4 regions of the Bacillus sp. NEAU-Y102 genome follow, and region 1 is predicted to be linked to each of the others. Evidence: riboswitches for the same ligand, from Rfam matches in the RefSeq annotation. Region 1 holds a riboswitch; each other region holds the start of a gene.

Evidence for each region. A riboswitch is a leader RNA that binds a small molecule or an ion and turns the genes downstream of it on or off. The one in region 1 is predicted to bind S-adenosylmethionine.
Region 2: linked by a shared signal. The riboswitch ahead of ACYFX0_RS05850 (bifunctional homocysteine S-methyltransferase/methylenetetrahydrofolate reductase) and the one ahead of mtnW (2,3-diketo-5-methylthiopentyl-1-phosphate enolase) in region 1 are both predicted to bind S-adenosylmethionine.
Region 3: linked by a shared signal. The riboswitch ahead of ACYFX0_RS01025 (hypothetical protein) and the one ahead of mtnW (2,3-diketo-5-methylthiopentyl-1-phosphate enolase) in region 1 are both predicted to bind S-adenosylmethionine.
Region 4: linked by a shared signal. The riboswitch ahead of ACYFX0_RS29720 (ECF-type riboflavin transporter substrate-binding protein) and the one ahead of mtnW (2,3-diketo-5-methylthiopentyl-1-phosphate enolase) in region 1 are both predicted to bind S-adenosylmethionine.

The regions. Positions count from the first base shown of each region.
Region 1 is NZ_JBTWFK010000001.1:971,602-978,993, reverse strand. It holds gene ACYFX0_RS04785 (serine hydrolase domain-containing protein) at 1-491, shown strand, start outside; gene ACYFX0_RS04780 (NAD(P)-dependent oxidoreductase) at 496-1,374, shown strand; gene ACYFX0_RS04775 (DUF3909 family protein) at 1,380-1,712, shown strand; gene ACYFX0_RS04770 (hypothetical protein) at 1,764-2,039, opposite strand; gene ACYFX0_RS04765 (1,2-dihydroxy-3-keto-5-methylthiopentene dioxygenase) at 2,328-2,840, opposite strand; gene ACYFX0_RS04760 (methylthioribulose 1-phosphate dehydratase) at 2,818-3,456, opposite strand; gene mtnX (2-hydroxy-3-keto-5-methylthiopentenyl-1-phosphate phosphatase) at 3,453-4,112, opposite strand; gene mtnW (2,3-diketo-5-methylthiopentyl-1-phosphate enolase) at 4,109-5,353, opposite strand; SAM riboswitch class I at 5,418-5,523, opposite strand; gene ACYFX0_RS04745 (pyridoxal phosphate-dependent aminotransferase) at 5,588-6,766, opposite strand; gene ACYFX0_RS04740 (carbon-nitrogen family hydrolase) at 6,781-7,392, shown strand, end outside.
Region 2 is NZ_JBTWFK010000001.1:1,159,069-1,166,460, reverse strand. It holds gene ACYFX0_RS05875 (class I SAM-dependent methyltransferase) at 1-356, shown strand, start outside; gene ACYFX0_RS05870 (ArsR/SmtB family transcription factor) at 500-790, opposite strand; gene ACYFX0_RS05865 (cysteine hydrolase family protein) at 1,224-1,736, opposite strand; gene metC (cystathionine beta-lyase) at 1,903-3,066, opposite strand; gene metI (cystathionine gamma-synthase/O-acetylhomoserine thiolyase) at 3,063-4,175, opposite strand; SAM riboswitch class I at 4,270-4,380, opposite strand; SAM riboswitch class I at 4,584-4,693, shown strand; gene ACYFX0_RS05850 (bifunctional homocysteine S-methyltransferase/methylenetetrahydrofolate reductase) at 4,764-6,596, shown strand; gene metH (methionine synthase) at 6,596-7,392, shown strand, end outside.
Region 3 is NZ_JBTWFK010000001.1:206,803-214,194, reverse strand. It holds gene ACYFX0_RS01045 (ABC transporter ATP-binding protein) at 1-635, shown strand, start outside; gene ACYFX0_RS01040 (ECF transporter S component) at 608-1,309, shown strand; gene ACYFX0_RS01035 (YwiC-like family protein) at 1,492-2,214, shown strand; gene ACYFX0_RS01030 (hypothetical protein) at 2,245-2,436, opposite strand; SAM riboswitch class I at 2,568-2,666, shown strand; gene ACYFX0_RS01025 (hypothetical protein) at 2,767-3,024, shown strand; gene ACYFX0_RS01020 (SWIM zinc finger family protein) at 3,288-3,677, shown strand; gene ACYFX0_RS01015 (NAD(P)H-dependent oxidoreductase) at 3,701-4,276, shown strand; gene ACYFX0_RS01010 (hypothetical protein) at 4,273-4,626, shown strand; partial or broken gene ACYFX0_RS01005 (TIGR00366 family protein) at 4,667-4,793, opposite strand; gene ACYFX0_RS01000 (short-chain fatty acid transporter) at 4,917-6,284, shown strand; gene ACYFX0_RS00995 (serine hydrolase domain-containing protein) at 7,023-7,392, opposite strand, start outside.
Region 4 is NZ_JBTWFK010000019.1:45,172-52,563, forward strand. It holds gene ACYFX0_RS29695 (PAS domain-containing sensor histidine kinase) at 1-135, shown strand, start outside; gene ACYFX0_RS29700 (peptidoglycan D,D-transpeptidase FtsI family protein) at 370-2,496, shown strand; gene lepB (signal peptidase I) at 2,573-3,103, shown strand; gene ACYFX0_RS29710 (macrolide family glycosyltransferase) at 3,363-4,550, shown strand; gene ACYFX0_RS29715 (aspartate/glutamate racemase family protein) at 4,642-5,322, opposite strand; SAM riboswitch class I at 5,476-5,591, shown strand; gene ACYFX0_RS29720 (ECF-type riboflavin transporter substrate-binding protein) at 5,732-6,280, shown strand; gene ACYFX0_RS29725 (ABC transporter ATP-binding protein) at 6,291-7,392, shown strand, end outside.

The DNA.
Region 1 (7,392 bases):
CGAAAAAACCTTTAGGAGATTACATAAAAGAAAACATATTTATAAAAGCAGATATGCATGAATCCGGTATGGGAAATATGGTACCTGGCGATAAAAATTTTACAAAGGGTTATGTGAAAAAAGATCAAGAGCTTGTACCAGCGCAGAAGTTAGGCATGGATTGGCTATATGGTTGTGGTGAGATGTATACGACAGTTGGAGATATGAAGAAGTTAGACGAAGCAATTATAAATGGAAAACTTCTTTCTGAACAAAGTATACAAGCAATGTTTTCACCTTCAGCAGAACGGAAATATGCATTTAGTTTTTATATATATGCAGATTATTTTCATAATCATGGTGTATTATCTGGTTGGAACACTTTTAATAATTTTAATAAAGAAAAAGGAACTTTTGTTATGTTATTTTCAAATGTGAAAAATAGTATGGATGATGACTTTAATAAAGAGTTCCGAAAGATGGTAAATGATTTATTAGAACAAAGGGGATGAGAAAATGGAACATAAAACTTTATCAATAGGTTTCATTGGTATTGGCGTAATGGGAAAAAGTATGGTTTATCACTTAATGCAAGATGGTCATAAAGTATATGTATATAATAGAACGAAAGCAAAAACAGATTCTTTAGTGCAAGATGGTGCACATTGGTGTGATACGCCAAAAGAGTTAGTGAAGCAAGTTGATATTGTAATGACAATGGTTGGATATCCACATGATGTAGAAGAAGTGTATTTTGGTATAGAAGGAATTATAGAACATGCAAAAGAAGGTACGATAGCAATTGACTTTACGACATCTACACCTACCTTAGCAAAACGCATTAATGAAGTTGCAAAAAGCAAAAATATATATACGTTAGATGCACCTGTCTCAGGAGGAGATGTTGGTGCGAAAGAAGCAAAACTCGCAATTATGGTAGGTGGAGAGAAAGAAATATATGATAGATGCTTACCTTTACTTGAAAAGTTAGGAACAAACATTCAATTACAAGGACCAGCTGGGAGTGGACAACATACAAAAATGTGCAATCAAATTGCGATTGCTTCCAATATGATTGGAGTATGTGAGGCTGTTGCTTACGCGAAGAAGGCTGGACTGAATCCAGATAAAGTGTTAGAGAGCATTTCAACAGGGGCAGCAGGTAGCTGGTCATTAAGTAATTTAGCTCCTCGAATGTTAAAAGGAGACTTTGAGCCGGGATTTTATGTAAAGCATTTTATGAAAGATATTAAAATTGCTTTAGAGGAAGCAGAAAAATTACAATTATCAGTCCCGGGCTTAAGTATGGCGAAAGAATTGTATGAAGAGTTAATTAAGGATGGAGAAGAAAATAGTGGAACACAAGTATTATATAAAAAATATATAAGGGGGTAAACGAGGTGGACCTTCAAAAGTTTGATGAGATGATTGATACTGTACAGCGAGCTACTTGTATGAAAATTAATGAAAAACAAAAAGAAGCTTTTAAACAAAAGTATGATTTTGAACCAGAATTTGAATATGGAAGAGATGAGAAGGGGCATTATGTAATTCGAACCTCAAAAAAGATGTTAGAAGAAATGGAGTTTTATTTGGCATTGAAATATGATCGTGATGGAGTGGATCTTTATATGCAAGCTGAGATTGACGGTATATTTCATGTATCTGTTAGCTATGGTGAAGATGCCCTACATCTACAAGAATTGTTTCAATTTCTAGAAGAAAATAAATAAAAGTCCTCATTTGAGGACTTTTATTTATTTAGTCATCTTTAATTTTTATAATTATAAGTTAGAAGCGCGGCGGCATCGTTCAACCGGGAATGGGATAATTTGTGCGATGTGATTAGGACCCAATTGTTTTGTACGAGCATGGCGTATTATATAAAAAGCACACAGAATTGAAACAGGAATAGCGCCGAATAAACCAAACAATAAAGCGCTTACACAAGATGCGACAAATCCTAAAACACCAATTTCTAACTCTTCCATAATAGCTCCTAAAATAACTGGAAATGCTCCACATGTAACCCCAAGTATAAGTGCGATAAGTAAGCTCATGATTATCCCCCTCTGTTTGCGATATTATTTTCCTTCTTAATTAATTGTAGTATATCATATACAAAACAGAATTTTCAGAAAAAATTCAATAAATATTCAAAAAATGTTCAAAAAATATACTTGAAAAATCAAGGTGTTAAATTTGTGATGAAGTGGTACTTTTGAGTAAATAAAAAATCAGGCTTATTTCAAAAATGAAATAAGCCTGTTCCATAGGAGGATGTATATATGTAGAGTGAATAAAAGTTTGGAAAAGGGGGTCCAAGTCCTTTTATTCAACTAACTACCTTAATAGATTGGAACCCAGCCTTCAGTTGTCACAAAAATACGAATAGCTACAACTTGACGATCATCTTGCAAGGTAAAATAATGTCTTGCATTTTCAGGAACAGATATGAGATCGCCTGGCTCAAGTTCAACATCAAAGAATTTCCCATCTTTGCCTTCAATAGCGAAAATGCCATGACCACTGACGATAAAGCGAACTTCGTCATCTGTATGATGATGTTCTTTTTGGAAATTAATTAATAATTCGTCAAGGTTAGGTGTGCTATTTGAAAGTGAAATTACATCATGTGCTTTATAACCTCGACTTGCTGAAACATCAGCGATTTCTTTTGAAAAAACAGCTAATATTTCAGCTTTGTTTTCATCTGTTAACGAATAATTTTCATTTAAATGAGTAGGAAGTTTAGAAATGTTCCATTTCTCATATAAAACGCCTTCCTCTTGTAGAAATTTAGATACTTCCACTTCATTTTCAATGCGAGTATTTACTTCATGAATACGAATTTGCGCCATTAGAAACGCCTCCTTGAATTGATAATAGTTTTATATGAAATTGGAATAAAAACTCATAAGCTTCTAATCTTTTCTTTGCATCAAAGCTATCTCGGCCCCATACGGTAATACCGTGGTTACGGATTAATACTGCTCCTGAATCACCTTTTATATGCTTTCGGAAGTTTTCTCCAAGCGTTGGGATATGGGCATGGTTTTCGATAATAGGAATGTGAATTGTTGCACCTTCTTCCCAAATATCGAGAGCTTTAATAATTTCTTGATTTTGAAGGGTGACTGCATCATTATATAAATTTGTGATGACATTGTTATCAGTTGTATGAACATGAAGTACGCACCCGGCATTTGTATTGTTATAAATATGTGTATGCAATACTGTTTCTGCTGACGGGCGTAATTCAGTCTCTAATACGGGAACCCCTAAATGATCTACTAATAGAAAATCATCTGGAGTAGTTTTTGTTTTATCTTTACCACTTGCTGTAATAAGAAAAGTAAGGGGCTCATGACTAACCTTTATAGAAATATTACCACTCGTTGCCGGAAACCAATTTCGTGTTGTTAATTCTTTTTTTATCTCGCTTAAGTCATACCATTGACGAAAAAGTTGTTTCATAATTTCACCTCCAACAAATGTTTTAATTCATTTTGAATATCATGGAATGTTTCAAACGGTGTATAAGCAATATAATTCTCTTCACACTTTGTAATAAGGAAGTCACGAGCAAATACTTTATCTGCTTGTTTCGCAGCTTGTAAATCAGTAATTGAATCTCCGATCACAATATGGAAGTCATTCGTATCACTCAATTTACGGATGAGAGATGATTTACATAATCCGCAATGATTTTGACAATGATGATCACAAGGATGAGGCCAATTCACCGTAATGTATTCATTTGAAAAATCTGTTTCATTACAGTAAATTTGCTCTTTTGGAATGAGTCCTTGTAAGAGTGGATAGACGAAGAAATCCATTCCACCTGATATAACGTAAAAAGAAATGTTATTTTCATTTATAAATTGTATAAATTCATGAAAACCATTACGAATTTCAGCAGTTTCTATTAAAAATTGAATAATTTCATCGTGCAGATGAGTAGGTATTAATTGAAATAATTGAGAAACACCTTCTTGAATAGATAGCTCTTGTGATAAAATTCTATTCTTTACTTCTTCAGCTTCTGGTGGTGCGAATTTTTCCATAATGGACATAATGTTATCATTATTTGTAATCGTGCCATCGAAATCACAAAATACTTGAATACTCATAATTTCACCTCATGAGAGGGATTTCCCCATATTTGTAGTGCACTATGCAAATTTATGTCATCTACTTCATGGAGTGGTTTATTTTGCAAAGTAGCATTAATTGCAGTACGGAAAGCTTTACCACCGCCTTGCGCTCCATTTGGATGTCCATGTATCCCGCCGCCAGCATTAATAACAACATCTTTACCGAAATCTCGTACAATAAAGGGAACGAAACCAGGGTGAATACCAGCAGACGGAACAGAAAAGCTCTTCTTGAAAAATGCATCGTCTTCATTTAAATATTTTGAGATAGCAAGAGCTTCCTCTTTTTCTAGCGCAACACTTCCGTATGGAGATGGGAATAATGAAAAGTCAGCCCCAGCATAGCGTAGTAGCTTTCCGAGTAATAATGGAGATGAAATTCCATATAACCTAGATGCTGAATAAGCACCACTTACAGCAGGGTGTGCCATAATAGGAACTGGGATTTCATCATCTTCTGCAAGTGATTGTAGTACATCTAGTCCGTAAGCAAATACGTTAAATAATAGAATATCAGCTCCAGCTTGCACTGCACGTTTCGCATTTTCTTTTAAATCAAAAGTTCGTCCTGTTAAATTTACGGCATATAACGTTTTATGTCCGTATGTTTCATATACGGATTGTAAAACTTCTTTTCCAGATACAATGCGTTTCGTAAGTGGTGTTAATGCATTTTCAAATAATATTTCATCATCTTTTACTATATCTACACCACCAATTGCTTGATCGCGTAATTGCGTTTTTAAATACCCAATATTTCGTCCAATCATTCCTTTAAAAATACTCATTAAAAGGGGACGATCATGCACTTGTAAAAGATTTCGAATACCATCTATACCGAACTTAGGACCAGGAAAATGCTTTTTTAACTCATCTGAAAAAGTTAAGTCAATTAATTTTACTTCGCCATCAAGGGATAGCTTTCCAAATGTAGTCGTTAAAATTGCTGGTAAATCTGGACTGAAGTTTAATAACGGATATTCGATTTTAATAATTCCGCGTTTTACTTTTTTACGTAAATACGAATTTGTATGTTCATTTTCAGCTAATTCCTCAATATGAATGACGTTGCCTTTATGTTGCTTTAATTGTTCTTGCAATAATTGTGGCAAATGAGTCCAAGAGCCAATTGTTAAACCAAGTGCAATTTGCTCAGCCTTTTTTTCTAAGTTATGTGAATCATCATGGATTAAATACGTCGCTATAATTCCGCTCATTGTTATAACCTCCTAGTTAAATAAAAAAACCTCTCAGCTAAGGAGAGGTTTTTTTACAACCAGCTCCTTATCTGTCAGCGTAATGCTGCGAGAATTAGCACCGTGTCTACAATTGTAGATCGGTTGCCGGGTTTCGTCGGGCTCGTCCCTCCACCTGCTCTTGATAAGAAGTATTTAGAAATGTTTAAATTTTTAAGATAACTGAATTTTGTCAGATATTTTTCATGTTGTCAATTACTTTTTGAAAAAATTTAATTTATCAATTCGATTAATGGCTTCCCGTAATCTATCTTCTGTATGCAAGAGACCCACACGGATATACCCTTCGCCATGTTCACCAAATCCAACACCAGGAGCAACTGCAACATGTGCTTTTTCTAGTAAAATATCAGCAAATTGCTCAGAGGTATATCCTTTTGGAACAGGAAGCCATGCAAAGAATGACCCTGTTGGAATGTTTACATTCCAACCAATTGATTGACAAGCCGAAATAAGAGCGTTTCGTCGAGATTCGTAACTATTTACAAGGTCTATTACGCAAGACTGTGAACTTAATAGTGCTTCGCGGGCAGCATCTTGAACTGCACCAAAAATACTAACATACATATGATCTTGTAATAAGTTAATGGTTTCAATGACACTTTCATTCCCTACTGCAAAAGCAATACGCCATCCAGCCATATTGAAAGTTTTCGATAGAGTGTAAATTTCAATACCTGTATTTTTAGCACCGTCTGCTTGCAAGAAACTAACAGGTTTTTGACCATCGAATCCAATCGCACCGTAAGCAAAATCATGAACCACTAATATATTATGTTTATTAGCAAAATGAATAGTTGCATCAAAAAAATCTTTTGATGCAGTAGCACCTGTAGGATTATTTGGATAGTTTAAAAACATTAATTTTGCACGCTCGGCAATAGAGTTATTAATTTTTGTGTAATCTGGTAAAAAGTTATTTTCTGCAATAAGCGGCATTGTTTCAAATTGTGCTTTTGCTAAAGCAACTCCTGATAAATAATCTGGATAGCCTGGATCTGGAACGAGAATCGAATCACCAGGGTTTGTAAAACAAACTGGTAATTCTACTAATCCAGCCTTTCCACCAAACAATATAGCAACTTCAGTTTTCGGATTTATTATTACATCATATTCACGTTGATAGAATGTTGCCACGGCTTCTTTTAAACTTTCATGTCCGCGAAATGGCGGATATTTATGATGAATGGTCTTTTCTGCAGCATCTTGTAAAGCTTTTACGATATGCTGCGGTGTTGGTTGATCTGGATTACCTTGACCTAGATTAATAACATCGTGACCAGCTGCAACGAATTTGTTAACTTTTGCAACAAGTGAAGCGAAAAATTGTGTTGGCAATGATGTTACTATCTCAGAAGGTTGAAATAATTTCATACTTTCCACCTCTTTTGAAAGTTGTTACAATTCTAGTGACAAATGATATAATCTTTCCAGTATTTTGTAAAGAGAAAAATAAGAATGGGGCTGAAAAAATGAAAGTCGCATGTATTCAAATGGATATTGTTTTTGGGGATGTAGAAAAAAATATTGAGAATGCTAAAAATAAAATAAGCGAAGCGATGAAGGAGAGACCGGATGTTATTGTCTTACCAGAATTATGGACAACAGGATATGATTTAGCAAGACTTTCTGAAATTGCAGATAGGGATGGATTGGAAACGAAAGAAAAGTTGAAAGAATGGTCGAAACAATATGGTGTACATATTGTTGGTGGTTCCATAGCGAAGCAAACAGAGCAAGGTGTTACAAATACAATGTATGTGGTAAACAAGGAAGGAGAACTAGTCAATGAATATAGTAAAGTGCATTTATTTCAGCTTATGGATGAACATAAATATTTAATCGCTGGAAATAGTACAGGTGAATTTAAGTTAGATGATGTAGAGTGCGCCGGCACAATTTGTTATGACATTCGTTTTCCAGAGTGGATGCGCGTTCATACTGCAAAAGGTTCAAAAGTTTTATTTGTTGTAGCAGAATGGCCATTAGTTCGTTTAGCA
Region 2 (7,392 bases), 190 kb from region 1:
ACCGTGAAGGAAGTTTGCGAGGGTATTATCAGCATAAGCTAATACGAAACCCACTAGCGTATCCAGGTGAAATGGATCTTACTACTCATATTCATTGGGACGAGCTAACTGAGATGTTTAGTCTGCAGGGAATGAGTGCAGTATGGCATAAGAAACAATCTGAGTTCTTGTTAGCTGCAGGAATATTAGAACAGCTTACGAGCCATCAAGATACGAATCCTTTTTCTGAAACGCAAAAAAAAAATCGAGCAGTTCGTTCTATGATTTTGAATGGAGGAGTAGGGAGTGCGTTTGATGTTGTTATACATACAAAAGATATGCAACATTTGCATTTGGAGCGGTATGTAACAATATAAAAAAACAAGACACAGTATATACTGTGTCTTGTTTTTTAATACGACTTATGTAGTATTATATATTTCCTCTCATGATATATATTTATATTAAAGATATGAGATGAAAAATATAGAATACGTTCTTTTTCTTCGATTATTAGTCCCTAACCTAATAATACGCGAACGAGTTGAATTATTGTTTCGTTCTCTACTTTGTAATAAATTTCCAATCCTTTTCTTTCACTAGAAACGATTTTAGCGCTTTTTAATTTTGCTAAATGCTGTGAAATTGTAGATTGTGGCATGTTTAAGCCAGTATACATTGTAGAAACGTTGCTTGGACCGCGCTCAATTAATCCTTTTACGATACATAAACGAACAGGATGAGCTAGTACTTTTAATAATTCTGCATTACTTTCATATAGTTCTAATTCTTTTTGAAAGGTTTCTAACATGTTCTTTTCCACCTCCGTGTGAGCTATTATACCATACTATACATACCAAAAATTTAAAGAAAAGAAAATAGTTGTTGCAGAAAAAAAGTCCTAAAGTAAAGAAATTGTAAGAAAAGAGACCCTGATGTAAATAAAATAGGTAAATTAGCACGTTTTTGTAAAATAAAATTTTTGGGTGAAAATTTCGATGCGTTTTAAAAATTGAAAGATATAGATATATTTGTAACACAATTTTATCATGATTTTCTTATTCTTTCAAATGAATATACAAAATTTTTAAAATAATATGACAAAGGAATTGTAATGATATATATAGAATATAAAACAGTTTAAAAGAAAAGAAGCTGAATGTAATTCGCTTCTTTATGATGATAACGAAATATTTGATTACAGCTGATAAATCTTAGGATAATCAAGTCATTAGTCATTTATTCTAAAATTCATCTTTTAGCAACGTTAAAAACCTGTGATTCCATATGTTCTCGTAAAAATCAATCGTCTCTTTTGCGGACATAAAAGGATTCTTCAACGTAGAGGTTGTTTTCTGTGCCATAAAGTTTTCGTATCCCAGTCCGTGGGCAAACTTAATCGTAGCATCCATACAGTACTCTGTTTGGGCACCACAAAATTCAATGCGCTTTACAGATAATTGATCTAAAATTTCTTTTAAGTTTGTTTTATAAAATGAATTTGCATGTGTTTTTCTTACAAAAAAATCTTGTTCTTGAACATCTAGATCGGTATGAATAGCCCAATTTTCTTTCTCGGGTACTAAATCATCATCACAATGTTGAACAAAAAGGATTGGTTTATTTAATTTTCTGTATGAAGAAATTCTTTGATTTACTTTTGTTAGTAAGTTCTGTAAATCAAATAAATGCTCTCCGCTATAACATACTCCATTTTGTAAATCGATAACGATTAAAATATCTGTACAAGTATCCATTATTTTTGCTCCTTTTTATTTCTTAATATATCAATTAATCCATTACTTGGAAATAGATAAAAATTTTATTTTTTAATGAACTATATAGACAGAAAAGCACTAAAACGAGTATGGTAGACAGCATAAAAAAAGATATGAAAACTTAATTTCATATCTTCTATTCATTCTATGCATTTACAGGTTCTTCTACATAAGAAAGGGCATTTTCAAAATCGGATATTAAATCGTCAACATTTTCAAGGCCAACTGATAACCGAAGTAATGAATTAGAGATCCCTCTTTCATCACGAGCTTCTTGCGACAGTGCTGCATGTGACATTTTTGCTGGGTAAGAAAGAATTGACTCTACCGCTCCTAAACTAACTGCAAAAACGGGTAATTTTACTTTTGACAAAAATTGGCGGAGTGCATCTTCTGACTGCAAAGTAAACGATAAGACCGCTCCAGCTGATGTTGCTTGAGATTGTTGAATATTAAATCCGAGATGCGTTTGTAATCCAGGATAATAGACATTTTGTACTTTAGTGTGCTCTTGTAAATAATGTGCAATTTTATTGGCATTTTTAGCTGAATGCTCGAGGCGTACATGCAATGTTTTTAGGCCACGAAGTACGAGAGAACAATCTTGAGGCCCTAAAATAGCACCGAATGCATTTTGTAAAAATCCAAGCTTTTGAGCGAGTTCTGCATCTTTTACTACTGCTAATCCGGCAGTAACATCACTATGACCAGCAATAAATTTTGTAGCACTATGAAGAACGACATCAGCTCCAAGTTCAAGTGGTTTCTGGAATAGTGGTGTCAAAAAAGTATTATCAACAAAAGTAAGAGCGCCAATAGATTTTGCAAGTTTAGAAACTTCGCGGATATCTGTCACTTTTAAAAGTGGGTTAGAAGGTGTTTCTACATAAAAGAGCTTTGTATTTGGTTTAATGTTTTGTTTTATTTCTTCTAAATTGGTCATATCAACAAATGTATGTGAAACACCGTAACGGGAGAGTACCTCAGTTATCACTCTGTAAGTGCCTCCGTATACATCTTCTGAAATGAGTACGTGATCACCTTGTGAAAGAAGGAGGAATGCAGTGGAAATCGCTGCAATGCCTGATGCAAAGGCGAATCCCTTTGTTCCACCTTCTAATAAAGCAATGATATCTTCAAGAGCTTCACGAGTTGGATTTCCTGACCTGCTATAGTCATATTTTCCGAACGTATCTACATCAAACTGGTGAAAAGTTGATGTGTTATAAATGGGAACGTTCACAGCGCCCGTTTGTGAGTCATGTTTATATTGGTTGTGTAGTAAGAGTGTATCTATAGAATAGCTCATATTTTTACACCTTCTTTTACGAGTTTAATGGCTTGCTTTAAGTCTTGAATTAAATCGTTACTATTTTCAATGCCAACGGAGAATCGAAGAAGACGATTGCATACACCGTTTGCTGTTCTAATATCTTCAGGAATATCAGCATGTGTTTGCGTTGCTGGATAAGTCATTAAACTTTCTACACCACCAAGACTTTCTGCAAATGTAATTAAGGATAAAGATTGTAAGAATGGATTAATCCAAGCTTCATCTTTAAGGCGGAATGAAATCATGCCGCCTCTTCCTGGATAAAATACATCTGTCACCCCGTTTTCATCATTTAAATATGCAACAACTGCTTTCGCATTTTCTTCATGTTGTCTCATGCGAAGCGCTAACGTTTTCATACCGCGAATTAATAACCATGAGTCAAATGGGCTTAAAACCGCGCCTGATGCATTATGATAATGAGCGATTTCCTCGCAAAGTTCCATTCCTTTTGCAACGACAAGTCCGCTTAGTACATCGTTATGTCCCCCTAAATATTTCGTTGCGCTATGGAGTACAATGTCAGCACCTTCTGTTAATGGTTGCTGTATATAAGGTGTGTAGAATGTGTTATCTACAATAAGAAGTAGTCCGTGCCTTTTCGCTACAGTTGCGACAGCAGCAATATCAGTAACTTGCATTAATGGATTAGTTGGAGTTTCTATGAAAATAGCCTTCGTTTCAGTTGTGATAGCTTGCTCAATTTGTTTAATAGATTGTGTATTTACGTATCTACATCGAACATTCCACTTTTTTTCGTGCTCAGAAAATAATCGATACGTTCCTCCGTATAAATCTTCAGATACAATAAGTTCGTCTCCAGAGCGGAATAGAGAAAGGACGAGGAGAACAGCCGCCATCCCTGAACTACAGGCATAACCTTGTTCGCCATATTCTAAGTCTGCGATCGCCTGTTCTAAAAGACCGCGAGTTGGATTGCCAGTTCGTGAATAGTCAAAGCCAGTAGATTTACCAATTCCTTCGTGACGATAAGCGGTTGAGAAATAAACCGGTGGATTAACCGTTCCTGTTGTAGTTTCACTGCGATTTCCGATTTGTGCTAGTTTCGTTTCGATTGTTGACATGTGAAAATTCCTCCTTTTTAAATTGAAACATTAAGTGAATATAAAATAAAAAAAGCCTTCTAAGAAGAAGGCTTTCGGTTTGAATAGAGTCTTCTTCTCATCTGTCAAATCTTTCACAATTTGCTGGAATTAGCACCTTATTAACAAACTGTTAATGGTTGCTGAGGCGTCATAGGGCCAGTCCCTCTACCTCTCTAGATAAGAATGTTCGTATGAAATTTTTATTATGTTTTTAACTTTACAACAAAAGATAATTGAATTGCAAGTTTATTTTAAATAATTTTTATTTTTCCGCAAGTATCATTGACTTTTACTTTTGTGCATGCTAAATTTATTAAAAAATTAACAAACATTGTTAAAAGGGGAACGCATTTCCTTTTAGCTACATAAATAAAATAATAAAGACAACTCTTATTGAGAGCGGTGGAGGGAAAGGCCCTGTGAAACCCGGCAACCTTCAAACGAAATGTTTGAAACGGTGCTAATACCTGCAAAACGAATGTTTTGCATAATAAGAGGAGGAACGATTATGTCCCCCTCTTCAAAGTGAAGAGGGGGTTTTTATATTGATAGAAATGAGGGAGATTCGTGAAATTACTAGATTTATTATCAAAAGGAATTGTAATAGGTGATGGTGCGGTTGGGACGTTATTGCATTCACATGGTTTGCAAAGTAGCTTTGAAGAATTGAATGTATCTGATCCAGACTTAATTATATCGATTCATAAACAATATGTAGCTGCTGGAGCAGATGTAATTCAAACGAATACGTATGGGGCAAATGAGACGAAATTACGTATGTATGGTTTAGAAAATCAAGTTACAGAAATTAATAGAGCGGCAGTAAAACTGGCGAAAGCATCTGTTACAGACAGAAATGCAATTTTAGGAACAATTGGTGGTATGAAACACATCGGAGCCGTTACAACGACTGATATGGAAAGGGAGTTTATGCTACTTGAACAGGCAGGGGCTTTACTAGAAGAGCAGGTTGATGGATTACTATTAGAAACTTTTTACGATGAATTTGAATTACTTCATGCCGTTAAAGTATTGCGTAAGCAAACGAATATTCCAATTGTTGCTCAATTAGCGTTACATGAAGCAGGTACGACTCAAAATGGAAATGATGTCAATGAAATATTAAAGCAACTTATAGATTGCGGTGCAAATGTTGTTGGATTGAATTGTCAACTAGGGCCGCTTCATATGACGGAAGCTTTCAAAATGATATCGATTCCGCAAAATGGCTATTTATCAGCATACCCAAATGCAGGTCTCCCGAATTATGTGGAGGGACGTTATGTATATGAGGGAAGCCCAGCTTATTTTGAAGCGATGACACCGAGATTTATTGAGCAAGGTATTCGATTATTGGGTGGTTGTTGTGGTACGACTCCAGAACATATTCAAAGTATGAAGCGCGCTGTTGCGAATATTACCCCTGTAATAGAAAAAGACACGATTCAAAGGCCGAAAGTCGTTCATACGCATGAGAAACGTTCGAAGGCTCACGTCACTCTAGCAGAGAAAGCGAAAAAACAAACGACAGTTGTAGTGGAATTAGATCCACCGAAAACGTTAGATACACAGCGTTTTTTTGAAGGAGCAAGAGCGTTAAAAAGAGCGGGAGCAGATGCTATTACTCTAGCAGATAATTCATTAGCATCGCCTCGCATCTCGAATATGGCAATGGGTGCGTTATTAACCAAGCATGATATCCCAGTATTGACACATTTAACGTGTAGAGATCATAACGTCATTGGACTACAATCTCATTTGTTAGGTTTATCGGCGTTAGGGATGGAAGAAGTGTTAGCTTTAACTGGTGATCCAGCGCGCGTTGGTGATTTTCCCGGTGCAACTTCTGTATATGATTTATCCTCTATTGAGCTCATTAAAATGATTAAAGAAATGAACGATGGACGTTCAATTTTAGGGAAATCAATTGGACCGGCGACAAGGTTTTCTGTAGGCGGCGCATTTAATCCTCACGTGAGGCACTTAAAAGCAGCGGTTAAGCGAATGGAACGAAAAATAGATGCTGGAGCGGAGTATTTTTTAACTCAGCCAATTTACGATATCGCGCTAATTGAAGAAGTGTATGAAGCGACAAAGCATTTGGAACAACCTATTTTTATTGGAATTATGCCGTTAGTAAGTAAGCGGAATGCAGATTTTCTTCATTTTGAGGTGCCGGGTATTACTCTTCCTGAAGAAATAAGAGAGAGAATGGATGGACACGAAACGAAAGAGGCAGCAATTGAGGAAGGGATTCGCATTTCGCAAGAATTAATCGACATAGCGATGAAATATTTTAATGGTATTTATCTTATTACACCATTTTTAAAGTATGAAATTACAGAACATCTTGTTAAATATGTAAGAGAAAAGCAAGAAGTGAAAGAAGGTATTAATTGATGAAGTGTATAGAAGAAAAATTACAGAATAGCATTTTAATATTAGATGGGGCAATGGGGACAATGATTCAGCAAGAGGATTTAACTGCTGAAGATTTCGGAGGAGAAGAGTACGAGGGCTGTAATGAATATTTAGTAGAAACAAGACCAGACGTTATTTTAAAAATTCATAAAGCTTATATTGAAGCTGGAGCGGATATTATTGAAACAAATACATTTGGGGCAACGAATATTGTACTAAGTGATTATGAGCTGTCTCATTTAGATGAAGAACTAAATGAAAAGGCAGCACTTTTGGCGAAGCAAGCTGTTAAAGAAAGCGGGAAGGAAGTATATGTTGCGGGAGCAATGGGACCAACAACGAAAGCAATTAGTGTTACAGGTGGTGTGACTTTTGAAGAATTGATTGAGGCTTATACAAGGCAGGCACGAGGATTGTTAAAAGGAGAAGTTGATGTATTACTCGTTGAGACGAGTCAAGATATGCGTAACGTGAAAGCAGCTTATATTGGAATTCAAGCTGCTTTTGAAGAAATGAAAAAAACGGTTCCTATTATGATTTCAGGAACGATTGAGCCAATGGGAACGACTCTGGCTGGGCAAACAATTGAAGCTTTTTATTTATCAGTAGAACATATGAAACCATTATCTGTTGGATTAAACTGTGCGACTGGTCCGGAGTTTATGAGGGACCATATTCGTTCACTATCTGATTTATCGGAGTGTTACATTTCTTGTTATCCAAATGCAGGTCTTCCTGATGAAGATGGACATTACCATGAATCTCCATCTTCTCT
Region 3 (7,392 bases), 760 kb from region 1:
CGGGATTGCAAAAAGCGAGAAGAGGGAAAGTAAAGTGGAATGGGAAAGTGATACATAAAATTGATTCGAAAGAACGATTTAAAAGTATTGGGTATGTATCGCAGCATCCATATTATCATTTTACATTTGATACAGTGTGGGAAGAAGTGTATGAACGTGCACGTGAATTATACGGAGAACAAGGAAAAGAAATAGCAGAAGATACGCTAAAACAGTTTTGGTTGTATTCGCTTAAAGAACGCCATCCGCACGATTGTAGCGGAGGAGAGCAACAATTACTTGCGTTATGTACGACGTTATTATCAAAGCCGACTTTATTATTACTTGATGAACCGACAAAGGGGTTAGATCCATGGAAGAAAGAAAGAGTAGGAGAACTATTTAGGAAGCTGCAAAAAGAAGGAACAACAATTGTAATGGCGACGCATGACATTGAATTTGCAGCGAAATACGTTGATCAATGTATGATGTTATTTGATGGAACAGTCATTATGAATGATGCACCGAAAGAATTTTTTAGCGGCAACTTCTTTTATACAACATCTATTAATCGATTCATTCGAAAAGAATTGCCATATGCATTAACGTGGGAGGATGTGTACGAAGCGTGTCCAAACGATATGTTGCATTCATAATATGTATCTTTGCAGTAATAATCGGCACATTACTTCTTACGACACTTGTCATGGACGGTTATTACATGTTAAGTAGTTTGTTTATATTAGCAGTTATTATGTTACCTTTCTATATCCGTTTTGAAAGAAAGGCGTTTGTTTCACGTGAAATTGTTCTCGTTGCTGTATTAGCGGCAATTGCAGCAGTAAGCCGGGTGCCATTTTCTATTTTACCAAGTGTACAACCAACTTCTTTTGTCATTATCGTTTCTGCAATTGTATTTGGAAGTGAAACTGGTTTTATGATTGGTGCTACAGCAGCAATCGTATCCAATATTTTTTTAGGACAAGGTCCATGGACACCGTGGCAAATGTTTTCATGGGGCATGATTGGTTTTATAGCAGGTCTACTTCGTAATACATTTTTTATGAAAAAGCTATGGGGAAGACTTCTTTACGGAGTAATTGTTGGCTTTTTATTTGGCTGGATTATGAATTTCTGGGGCCTTCTCGGTTTTATACGAGAAGCAACGTGGGAAACTGTCATTTCGTATTATATCGCAAGTTTTTACTTTGATTTGAGCCATGCGATTTCGAATGTTATTTTCTTATTACTATTTAGTACTTCATGGATTACGATTCTTACAAGATTTAAAAAGAAATACGGTATATTAGATGAGCATAACGTGACATAGAAAAGCATACTCATATAAGGTAGGGTCGCGACTTACATATTCGTTTGCCTCTTTCATGCTTCTTACATATTGTAAGGAGCATTTTTTTGTCAAAAAATTGATTTAATATGCATCCGTTATTATATAAAATTATTTGTATAATGGTAGGTGAGAACTTTTTTCAAAAGTGAGGTGTATAGTTAATGAAGTTAGTTATTCCGAAGCAACATGGTGCATGGGCCATGCTTGTTATTCCTTTTTTATTAAGTGTCATACTTGGGAAACCTACTATTTATCATATTCCATTGTTTTTAGCGTGGTTTTTTATCTATTTAGCCACGTATCCATTTCTTACGTACATAAAGCAAAGACGAAAAAAAGAGTTTTTACAAGCTGCCATTGTTTATTTCAGCATTGCGTTCCTATTTGGGATGATTTCTTTATTATATGAGTGGCGAATTCTTTTATTCTTAATAGTAATGATTCCATTATTTATAGTGAATATGTATTACGCCCGTCAAAAAAATGAAAGAGCACTATTAAATGATATTTGTGCAATCATTGTGTTTTGTATCGGTGGGTTAATTAGTTATTACTTTTCAATGAAGCAAATCGATCATACAGCTTTATTCATTGCACTTATTTCATTTTTATACTTTTTAGGTAGTACGTTCTATGTGAAAACGATGATTCGTGAAAAAAATAACCCGAAGTATCGTCTTATATCTTGGGGATATCATATCTTATTAACGATAATTGTATTTGCGATTAATCCGTGGTGTTCTCTTATTTTTATACCAAGTGTCATTCGAGCAATTGTGTTGTATGGCAAAAAAATTTCTATTATAAAAGTAGGAATTTTAGAAATTGCTAATTCTGTATATTTTTTAATCATAACGGCAATAATTATGAAGTATGCCATTTGAAAAAACTTCCCATCAATAGATGGGAAGTTTTTAATCTTTTTCTAAAATGTGAACGGTGTACTCGCAACGTTGAATAGCTTGTTCAACAGCATAAAGTGATTGTTCAATACGAGCGCGATTAAAATCTTTTTCAACTGTTTCGAGCGCTTCTTCTAAACAATTTTTAGCTTCTTGTAATGATTGAAAAGAATCTTGTACATATCCGCGAGCATTTTGATGCATTTCATAATCCTCCTTGCATGTTCGTATATGGGTAGTATGAACAGTAAGGAAGAAAATATAATTTGTTATATTTATTATATTTGTTTGACAATTAAAGTGGAATTACGTATAGTAAGAATTAAGTGAATATTTTCTTATCCAGAGAGGTGGAGGGACTGGCCCGATGAAACCCAGCAACCGCGATGCAGGTGCTAATTCCAGCAGAACATATTTGTTCTGGGAGATAAGACGAAGATATATACGTAACTTCTTCTTATCGGAGAGGTTTTTTTATTGCAAAAAAACCGATTACGAAAATTTATATTAAGAAGAAAGGGGTTGCGCATTACTGTGACACTCGAAAAATACGTAAAACTGCGTAGTACAGTTTATGAATATATGATAGAGCAAGATAAGCCGATATCATTATTAGATATTCAAGAACATATCGTTTCGCATCATGAAGGAAAATTCACGAAAAAGATGTTGCATCAATTTTATTTATCAAGATTATTAGACGAACTAAAACTGGATGGGAAAATTACATTAGCTGATGAATATCTCTATGCTGAAAAAGGGGTATTGTATAAGGCGAGAAAAGGGAGCTAAGCTCTCTTTTTTTCTTAAAATAACGGAGTATGTAGAGTAAAAGACTGCTAAAGCAGCCTGATACAGGGAATGGTGTTGAGTGTGTAGTGTCAAAAATTGAATGTGCCTGAAAGAGGCAATTCATATCGGCTGCAAATGAAAAGAGACACCTTCGCCGAATAGGTGTCAGTCATTTTGTCATATAGACTTGCTATTTGACAGTTATTAGAATAACATGCAGGGGTTGTGGAAGTCAAAAGGGAATTAAAGGAAGAGGTGTTGTTATGTATGCTTATTTAATAAAAGAACTATATAGGCATATTCCGAAATATATTATTGATAGAGGATATGAATATTATGAAGATGGACATGTAGAAGATGTTGAAGTACATGATAATAAAGTATTTGCTTTTGTGAATGGTAATGCAGGAAATTATGAAGTCGTTATCGACCTCAAAGATTTTTCAGAAAGTAACTGTGAGTGTCCCTATGAAAATTATTGTAAACATATGGCGGCAGTTGTTTATGATATTCAAGGCACTGGTGAGAGTGCAGTTAAAGAGAAACTGAAAGATTTAGAAAAGGAAGAGTTACTTACTGTATTAAACCGTTTATTACAAAGTTCGAAAAACGTGCAAATTGTAGAGAAGTTGTTAAAGAAGGGGAAACTTTAACTTATAGAGGGAGTTGTTATGTAGTGAATGTACTAATTGTATACGCTCATCCTAATCCTTCAAGTTTTAACGCGGCGATTTTAAATCATGTGCAAAAAGGACTACAGGAAACAAATCATTCAGTTACCGTACTTGATTTATACAAAGAACAATTTGATCCAGTCCTCGTGTTTCATGAAGAGAAGAAAAGACGTGATTTAGTAAATGAAGAGGAAACAGCTCGGTACAGAACGTTAGTAGAAGAAGCAGATACACTTCTATTCATCTATCCAATATGGTGGTGGGGGATGCCAGCAATTTTAAAAGGATTTATCGATCGTATTTTCGTAGCTGGATTTGCTTATAAATATGAAGGGGCTCTGCCGAAAGGATTATTGCAAGGGAAAAAAGCATGGGTTATTAATACGTTAGACTCGCCTCTATGGTACGTCGCATTGTTATATCGATCAGCAGATTGGATTATGATGAAGAGAGGTGTTTTACGTTTTTGTGGCATTCGCGATATAAAACGGTCAGTGTTTCAATCTGTGAAAACGAGTAAAGTATCAAAGCGTGAAAAATGGTTATTACAAATAGAAGAAAAGGCTCGTACATTATGAATGAAGTCGACCGTATTATAAACTGTGTTCAGTATGATGGCGAACTTTTTCGGAAGTATGTTACGCGTTTACTTCAATTGAAAAAATGCAGCGATACATTTCAACAAATTCAAATTGAGTTAAGAAATGACTACTTGATAAGAGGAATTTGTGAAAGAGAAGTTGATGAGGTAGTACGGGGAAGTAAAGAATATGAAATGCATTTTCTTCCTAAAGTATTACAGTGGAATTTTTTGAGGGAAAATCCATATCTAATTGAAAAAGTGTGTGAAGATTTTTTTGCGTTTGAGGCATTACATCTTAAGGACGTAGAGTGGAATACAGTTATAAATTGCATGGGAAATAAATGATTTATTATGTAAAAAAACTAGTATAAAACTAGCTTTTCGTTTAAATAAATAAGAAGTATAGACTAAATGATAAAACCCGCATATAGTAAGTTCACAACACAAAATCCCATAATGTCACGAGCACCTAAACCAGCTATCGCTAATGCTGGTAATGCCCAGAAAGGTTGAAAGGAACGGTATTTGAATATTGATCTAGTTGATTAATATGCAGCAAGTGCAAAAGGATTTTATTTTCTTTTGTGGAATGTTATTTATATTTACCTTATTAAAATTTAGAAAGGAGAATATTTATGAAACATTCCTTAATGGAGACAAATTCAGAACCAGAAAAGAAAGAATCGTTGCTTACACGATGTGCAAATATATTTTCGAGATGGTCTCAGAAATATGTCCCGGATGCCTTTGTTATTGCAGTGCTGCTCACTTTATTTACTTTCATTATAGCTTTGTTGATGAATCCCTCAAATCCGTACAAAATCGTAAAATCTTGGGGGGATGGGTTTTGGACTTATTTAACGTTTACAATGCAAATGGTATTGCTAATGGTTACAGGGATGACGTTAGCTTCTGTCCCGTTTATTAATAGAGCCTTGCAGTCTGTTGCAAAGTTAGCCGATACACCTCAAAAGGCCTATACGATGACATTTTTGATCAGTGCAATTGCATACTATATCAATTGGGGGCTAGCCGTAGTTGTGGGAGCTATCATTGCAAAGGAAGTAGCAAAAAAGAATGCGAATGCACATTTTCCATTACTTGTAGCAGCTGCTTATGCTCCGACAGCCTTATATAGCGCAGGTCTCTCCAGTTCTATTGGCCTGACAATTGCCACAAAGGATCATTTTCTTGTAGATATGATTGGAATTATTCCTACCTCACAAACAATCTTTAGTTACTCTACTTTAATTATTTTTTTCACTCTATTCATCACGATGCCAATTATTATTGTACTTATGGCTCCCAAAAGTGGGATTATCAGCTATAAAGCAATCGAAACTGATACAAATTCTTTTGTAAAACCTCCTCAAAAAAGTTTAACTCCTGCGGAAAAACTGGAATGGACACCAGTTTTAGGAATAATATTAGGCGCAATCGGCACGTTGTATTGTGTTTATGAATTCATGAACGGTCATAGTTTAGATTTAAATATCATTAATTTGTTTTTCTTGTCACTTGGTTTGCTCCTACATGGTTCTCTTGGTAACTTTGCACAAGGATTTAAAGAATCTGCGCAATCCATTTCTCCAATTATCTTACAGTTTCCATTTTATGCAGGGATTATTGCTGTTTTAGGTAGTTCAGGTTTGGGAAGCTCAATCATTGAATGGATGGCATCCATTGCGTCAAAGGATACATTTGATATATTTACATATTGGTCAGCGGGGCTGGTAAACTTATTGGCGCCATCTGGCGGGGGGCAATGGGCTTTACAAGGACCACTGCAGGTCCCGGCAGGATTGAAGTTAGGTGTAGATCCGGCTACTATCGCTATGGCGGTAGGTTGGGGGGACGCATGGACAAATTTGATTCAGCCGTTCTGGGCATTACCTCTTTTAGGTGTGCTGGGATTGAAAATTAAAGACATTATGGGTTATTGTTTCATTCTTTGCATTTGGGTTGGCATAGTTACAAGTTTATTGATGTTATTTGTATATTAGCTTTAATAGGAATGCCAATACTATCAAGTAATACTATTAAAATGAAAAAACCTATTCTTTCTATAAATATATAGGAAAGGATAGCGTTTTTTTATGTCTATTCTTGTATCTGATGAATTACAATTATTTGCTTAAGAATTTTAAAGATTGTTATCTTCAAATATCTTACGAGAGATTACTAGGGATGTTGGTTTTGTGCAACAAACAGATAGGTACCAAGCAAGTATTTAGTTACTTTATATGCTTGGATGAGTCAAAATACCACTAAAACTTCTTTCACATGTATGGAATGTACGGTTTTTTTATCCACAAGCTGTTCTTTATCAAGCTCAGCATGATGATCACCATTAACACTATGGTTGAAAGTATACAATATGGTATGGCAGAACCGAGAGTGTTGGAAGTACTACGAGAACTGTTGGACATTATTAATAAGCGACAATAAAAATTTTTTCCTGAACGCAAGAGGAGTTTTTTATTGGGAATAGTAAGGGTGAGGGGAGGTGCATTACATATGGGAAAAGGTAGAAGTAATAATGCAGGTAAAAAGCAACCAAATTTCGATGATTCATCTAATTTCGCTAAACAAAGCCAACCGACAGAAAAGAAGAAGAAATAAAAAAAAGGATCTCTCTATATCAAGAGAGATCCTTTTTTACTATATTGACGTTTTAGCACAACAGATCGAGTGTTCAATTGAATAGTCATAACTGTGCAAGGTTTAAACTCCTGCTTCCACTACTGTGGAAGCTTTTCTAAATGATGTGCAATATCAATATACATATTTGAATAAACCGAATGTATTTCATTACTTGGCGTTGCGTTAGAAGAGAAATGAACGATTACCATATTTGCTTTTGGATCGATGTAAAGTGTTTGTCCGTAACTACCTAACACTTCGAAAGCACCTTGTTCATTGTGGGGAATCCACCATTGATTATGATAAGAAATAGAAGCGCCACTACTAATTTCAAGTTCACCTTCTTGTACATTTTTTACACTTTCTGTAATAGAAGAAGGGAGAATTTGTTTTCCGTTATATTCCCCGTTGTTTAATAGTAATTGCCCGAATCTCGCCATATCTCTAGCATTTGCATTTAAGCCAGCG
Region 4 (7,392 bases), on a different contig from region 1:
GGGACAATTAGTATCATGAGCGAGGTTGGTGTCGGGACAACAGTAACAATTTACTTACCGAAAGTACAAAGTAAACAATCTTTTTCTAATTGTGACGATAAATGTATAGCAATACGCACTAGTAGTAATTCTTAAATCAATTAATACCCAATAACAAAGCGATTAGTGAAAGCTAATCTTTTTGTTATTGGGTATTTTTTATATTTAATTTAGTAAACTTTATCTTTTCTTTACATTTGTTTTAATTTCTATTAAGTTTTAAACATTATATTAATATTTGTACAAAGCAATGTATAAAAATTGTACATTACTTTTAATATAGAAAAGTGATTATTATTTGGAATATTGTAAGGAGGAGATTATGACAAGGTGAAAAAACAAGAGAAGAAGAGTGGTAGAGTAGTACCTCTCCGGTTAAATATTTTATTCCTTTGTGTTTTTTTATTATTTTCTGGCATCATTATTCAGTTAGGAAAAGTGCAAATCTTTGATGGAGAAACATATAAAAATGAAGTAGAGAAGAGAGAAAATGCAACCGTGGGCCTTTCTGTACCACGTGGGAAAATATTTGATCGTGAAGGAAATCCAGTAGTTGATAATAAGTCTTTACGTACGATTACATATACAAAGGTGAAAGGTGTAAAACAAGAAGAAATATTAAAATCAGCAAGACAACTTGCAGACATTATTGAAATGCCGCAAGAAGATATAGATAAGTTAACTGAGACTGATAAGAAAGACTTTTGGATGCAATTAAATCCAGAACTTACTCAAGACTTAGTATCAAAAAAAGAAATAGATAAGTTCCGAGATAAGGATATTACCGGAAAAGAGCTAGACAAAAAAATAGAAGATTTAAAAAGGAAGCGCGTTACAGATAAAAATCTTCAAGAACTAACGGCTAAAGATATAGAAGTGTTAGCTATTAAAAGTAAAATGACCTCAGGTTTTCAGATGGCACCTCAAATTATTAAAAAGGACGTTAGTGAACAGGAATATGCGGTGATTAGTGAAAATTTAGCGAAACTTCCAGGGGTAGACGCATCAGTTGATTGGGAGAGAATCTATGTAAATGATGGTCTATTTCGTTCCGTTCTTGGTAACGTTTCAAATGCTGATGAAGGATTGCCACGTGAAAGATTAGATTATTATTTAGTGCGTGATTATAGCCGAAATGATAGGGTCGGCAAAAGTTATATCGAACAGCAATACGAAGATGTACTTCATGGTACGAAAAAAGAAGTAAGAAGCATTGCTGATAAACAAGGCAATACAATGAGAACGGAAACGGTTTCGGAAGGAAAAAGCGGTAAAAATTTAACTTTAACCATAGATATGGAATTGCAAAAAAAAGTAGAGGAGAGTATAGAAAAAATATTAAAACAATATAAAGGATCAGAATCAATGTTAGACCGTGCTTTCGTAGTGATGATGAATCCTAAAAATGGCCAAGTATTATCAATGGCTGGGAAAAGGCTTGTAGAAAAAGATGGGAAAATGGAAGTAGAAGATTATGCTTTAGGCACGCTGACAAGTTCATATGAGCTTGGATCAACGGTTAAAGGTGCGACAGTGTTAACAGGGTTTGAAACAAATGCAATAACTCCTGGAACACATTTTTATGATGCACCTATGAAGTTTAAAGGAACTAAGGAAAAGAAGTCTTGGAAAAATTTTGGTGATATAGACGATCTAAGAGCGTTACAAGTTTCTTCAAACGTTTATATGTTTAATATAGCATTAAAAATTGCTGGTGTGGATTATGTGAAAAATAGTTCACTAGATATTAAACAAGAATATTTTGATAAAATGAGATATTATTTCAGGCAATTTGGACTAGGCGTACAAACTGGTATTGATTTACCGAATGAAACTGCAGGACAAATTGGAAGAAAAGATAATCAGCCTGGTTTCTTATTAGATTATTCTATTGGACAATATGATACATATACACCACTTCAGCTTGCACAATATATTTCGACTATCGCAAATGGAGGGTATCGAATGAAACCACAAATTGTTCAAGAGATTAGAGAACAAACCGTTCAAAAAGATGAGGTTGGTAAAGTAGTACAATCAATAGAACCCGTTGTTTTAAATAGAATCGATATGAAACAAGAATATATTAATCAAGTAAAAGAAGGATTTAGAAAAGTATTTCAAGAAGGAGATGGAACGGGAGTAAGAGCGTTCCAAAAAGCACCATATAAACCAGCTGGTAAAACAGGGACCGCACAAACTGTATATGGTGGAGAAAATGAAATTGGGCGAAATGCGAAAGGCGATCGTAGAGAATGTTATAACTTAACATTAGCTGGATATGCGCCATATGATGATCCAGAAGTAGCATTTTCTGTTGTAGTACCGTGGGTTGAAAATGATAAATCGGGCATTAACTCCGATATTGGAAAAGAAGTTTTAGATGCTTATTTTGATTTGAAAAATAAGCGATTAACTGGTGAAGCGCCAAAAACAGATGCCTCTAAAGAGAATTAAAATGGACGAAACGTCTCTAGCATTCATGTGAACTAGAGGCGTTTTTATCTGGGAATAGATTAGAAATGAGGTATATATGAAGCCGTTTATTCTAAAATATTGGAGGAACATATGTAGCTACATCTTAATTATAATAGGGGTTATTTTTATTAATAAGTCATTTTTATTTTGTATGGTAGAAGGAATTTCGATGCAACCTACTTTGAATGAAAAAGATTATATACTTGTTAATAAGGTAAACGTCTGTTTATCGTCTTTTCATCATGGAGATGTTGTCATTATAAAAAAAGAAGACGAGCCTACTTACTATGTGAAACGAATTATTGGATTATCGGGGGATAACATACAACTAAAAGAGGATGAGGTATTTATTAACGGTAAAAAGCGTGATGAATCGTATATACATTTAGATATGTCACAAGTATCCAATCGTTTTTCAAATTTGAGAGAAATAAAAGTTCCTACGCATAAATTATTTGTGTTAGGGGATAATCGTAATCATAGTAAAGATAGTAGGAATACACTTGGACTTATTGATGAGTCAAATATAATAGGTAAAGTAGAAATGGTATTTTATCCATTTGATCATATAAAATGGATAAAATAATTCTATTAACTATTCACGTTTTATAAAATAAATCATATATTGATAGCATAGGACAAGCAGAGAAGCTTGTTCTAACCTCACAGAACACTCCTTATCACGGTTAGGCATCTACATAGGTAGATGCTTTTTTTATGTTGATGACTGAAAATTATTTATCAACATAATGTAGCAAGCATTTTAGGACTATTAGGGGACGATTACATGTACAAATAACAGTATGCTTTAATTAAAACAGTGAAATGTAAGGAGTGAGGAATAAGTGCTAAATATTTTAGTAGTTAATTTTCCAGCAGAGGGACATGTAAACCCTACATTAAATTTAGTGAAAGCCTTTACTGAACGAGGGGATAACGTACATTATATTACAACTGCAAACTTTAAAGATAGGATTGAAGATTTAGGAGCTACTGTACATACACATCCGGATCTATTAAAGGAGATTTCTATTGATGCTGAAACCTCATCTGGGTTAAATGCTTTCTTTCATGTGCATGTTCAAACTTCTTTATATATATTAGAAATTACGAAACAATTAAGTGAAAGCATAAATTTTGATTTCGTAATTTATGATATATTTGGTGCGGGAGAGTTAGTAAAGGAGTATTTACAAGTTCCAGGTGTAGTGTCCTCGCCTATATTTTTAATTCCTTCAGAGTTTTTGAAGACATTACCTTTTCATCCAAATGCAGATATACCATTCCAACCAGAGGAGATCTCTGAAAAATTACTAAACCAGATGGAACATGAATTTGGAGTAAAACCAAAGAATAATCTTCAATTTATGAATAATAAGGGTGATGTTTGTCTCGTATACACAAGTCGTTATTTCCAACCTAATAGCGAATCGTTCGGAGAAAATAACATTTTTATTGGACCGAGTATTTCAAAGCGTAAAACAAATATAAAGTTTCCACTGGAATCACTTAAAGAGAAGAAAGTTATTTATATTTCAATGGGAACACTGCTTGAAGGACTCGAACCATTCTTTAATACTTGTATTGATACTTTTTCAGATTTTGATGGGATAGTTGTAATGGCAATTGGTGATAGAAATGATATTTCTAAAATTAAGAAAGCACCAGATAATTTTATAATTGCTCCATACGTACCTCAATCAGAAATATTAAATGAAGCGGATGTTTTTATTACACATGGCGGCATGAATAGCGTACACGATGCCATTCATTATAATGTCCCATTTGTAATAATACCGCATGATAAAGATCAGCCTATGATAGCGCAAAGATTAACTGAACTGGAAGCAGCGCGTAGACTATTGAAAGAACATGTTAATGTGCACACTTTAAAAGAGGCTGTAACAGATGTTCTTTCAAACGAAAAGTATAAGCATGGTATACGAAAACTTAATGATAGCTTTTTAGAATGTGGTGGTTCAAAAGAAGTAATTGCAGTTATTGAATCTCTTTTAAATAAAGTGAAACTTTAATCGTTGGGGGTTTTACTGCCCGTAAATAGCGGGGGAAATAGTCGTAACTATATACAAGCATAGAGGTTCGTACCTTTATGCTTGTATATTCTTATCCAGCAAATTGCACAGCAGTATTTGCATGTAAAAAAGCAGTATCAAAAACGGGAACAGTAAGATCATTTTGGGAGATGAGTAAAGGTATTTCAGTACAGCCTAATAGTATACCTTCAGCGCCGTTTTGAATTAATGACTTTGTAATTTGTAATAGCTTTTCTTTAGATGCTTCTGAAATGATCCCTTTACTTAATTCATCTAATATGACATGATGGATAACTGTTCTTTCCTCTTCATTTGGGATAATTGTCTCAATGTTATATTTCGCTAATCGTGATTTATAGAAATCTTGCTCCATCGTTTGTTTTGTTCCTAATAGTCCGATACGTTTTATATTTTGTTTTACCATTTCTTTAGCACTTACATCGCCAATGTGAAGAAACGGGATAGAGATTGCTTGTTCTACTTCTTCGGCAAATAGATGTACAGTATTTGAACACATTAATAAACAGTCAGCCCCAGATTTTTCAACCTTCTTTGCAACCGTGACTAGTTCATTTTTTACTTCTTCATATTGATGGTTTTGTAATAAAGTAGTTACTTCTCCAAAGTCCATACTATATAAAACTAGCTTCGCATTTTGATCGTATTGAGAGAGTGTAAGTGTATTAATATGTTTATAGTATAATGATGTAGATTCCCAACTTAATCCCCCAATTAAACCAATAACTTTCATAATGCATTCCTCCCGAAACGATTTTGAATTTATTATTTCATAATTCCGATAAGAATACAATGATTTAAATGTACTATTTAACGAAAAATAAAAATAGTTAGAAAAGTATTGAAATTTATGCTTTTTAGTGCCATAATACGAATTACAAATTAATACTTATCCAGAGAGGTGGAGGGAACGGCCCTAAGAAACCTCAGCAACCCCTATGCAATTTTATAGGAAGGTGCTAATTCCGCAGAGGACACGATGTGTTTTTTGAAAGATAAGAGGATTCTTGAACGTGAAAGAAAATGACCTCTTATGTAAGAGGTCATTTTTTTGTTGTATAGAAAGGAAGTGTCGATGCATAATTCATTTTTAAAATAAATATAGAATAATAAAAGTTGACCAATATGAGAGGGGAATTGTAATGAATAAATTATCAACAAAGTTAGTAGTAGCAATCGGGATTGGAGCAGCCTTATACGGGATATTAGGACTTTGGGGATTTTCTATTGCACCGAATACATTTATTAAACCAGCATTAGCTATATTAACTGTTTTTGGAGCATTATTTGGTCCAGTGGCAGGACTCTTAATCGGACTTATCGGTCATACCGTAACAGATACGATTGCTGGCTGGGGGATTTGGTGGGGCTGGGTTATTAGTTCAGGGATTATTGGTTTTTCAATGGGTCTTATTCAAAAAAGAGTTGGTTTTAGTGTGAAAAACGGGTCATTTAACAAGGGAGATATTTCTTATTTGGCAATTACTGGGTTAGTTGGTATTGTCATTGCTATTATATTTGCTGGGGCATTCGATATTATTGTGATGGGAGAACCATTTGACAAAATTGTTATACAAGTATTAGGAGCAACAATTTCCGATGTTATCGTATTCTTAGTTCTTGGATTGCCACTTACAATTGGCTTGGCGAAATCCAATAAGAAACATGCACATTTAAAAATTGAAAAGTAGGGATGTTAACATGCAACCAATTATTTCGTTTGAACAATTCACCTTTCAATACGGGCATGCTGCGCAGCCTACTTTAAGTGATATTACCTTTCATATATACCCTGGGGAAAAAGTGCTAATTGCTGGACGAAGTGGTTCAGGAAAGTCGACATTAGCTCATTGTATCAATGGGCTAATTCCATTTTCTTATGAAGGGATTAGTACAGGTAACGTATTAATTGCCGGTAAAGATCCGAGGGAAGGCAGTATTTTTGAACAGAGTAAACATGTGGGAACAATTTTGCAAGATCAAGATGCTCAATTTATTGGTCTGACAGTAGAAGAAGATGTAGCTTTTTATTTAGAAAATGAATGTGTAAATCAAGAGGATATGAAAAAGATTGTTTCGGACTCATTAAGAAAGGTGAAGATGCATACGTTTCATAAACAAAGTCCACATGAATTATCAGGAGGTCAAAAGCAAACAGTTTCTCTTGCTGGTTTATTAACAACAAATGCGGATATATTATTGTTCGATGAACCGTTAGCGAACTTAGATCCGCTAAGCGCATTACATACGATAGAACTTATGAAAGATATACATGAGCAATATAATAAAACGATTGTTATTATCGAACATAGGATAGAAGAAATTTTAAAGCTGGATTTAGACAAAGTTATATTAATTGATGAAGGTAAAGTCATTGCAATAGGAACACCAAAAGAAATCTTAGCGTCAAATATATTACCATGTATTGGCTTAAGAGAGCCTATTTACATCGAAGCATTAAAGAGATTACATTTTGATAGTAATAATGACGTAATATATCCAATGGAAAACCTTCAAAAGGAAAAGGTAAGCAACGTTATAAGAGAGTGGATGGAGAAACAAGTCATATTAAAAGGTAATACTAAAAACAAGGAATTACTTAAAGTGGAGAATTTATCATTTTCATACCCTAATAAACAAAAAGTATTAGAAAATGTAAACCTTTCAATATATGAAGGAGAAATTGTGGCACTGTTGGGACATAATGGAGCAGGGAAATCAACATTAGCTCATAGTCTTATAGGCATAAACAAAATGAAAAATGGGGAAATCTTGTTAGAAGGTGAAGATATTAGTTCTTGGT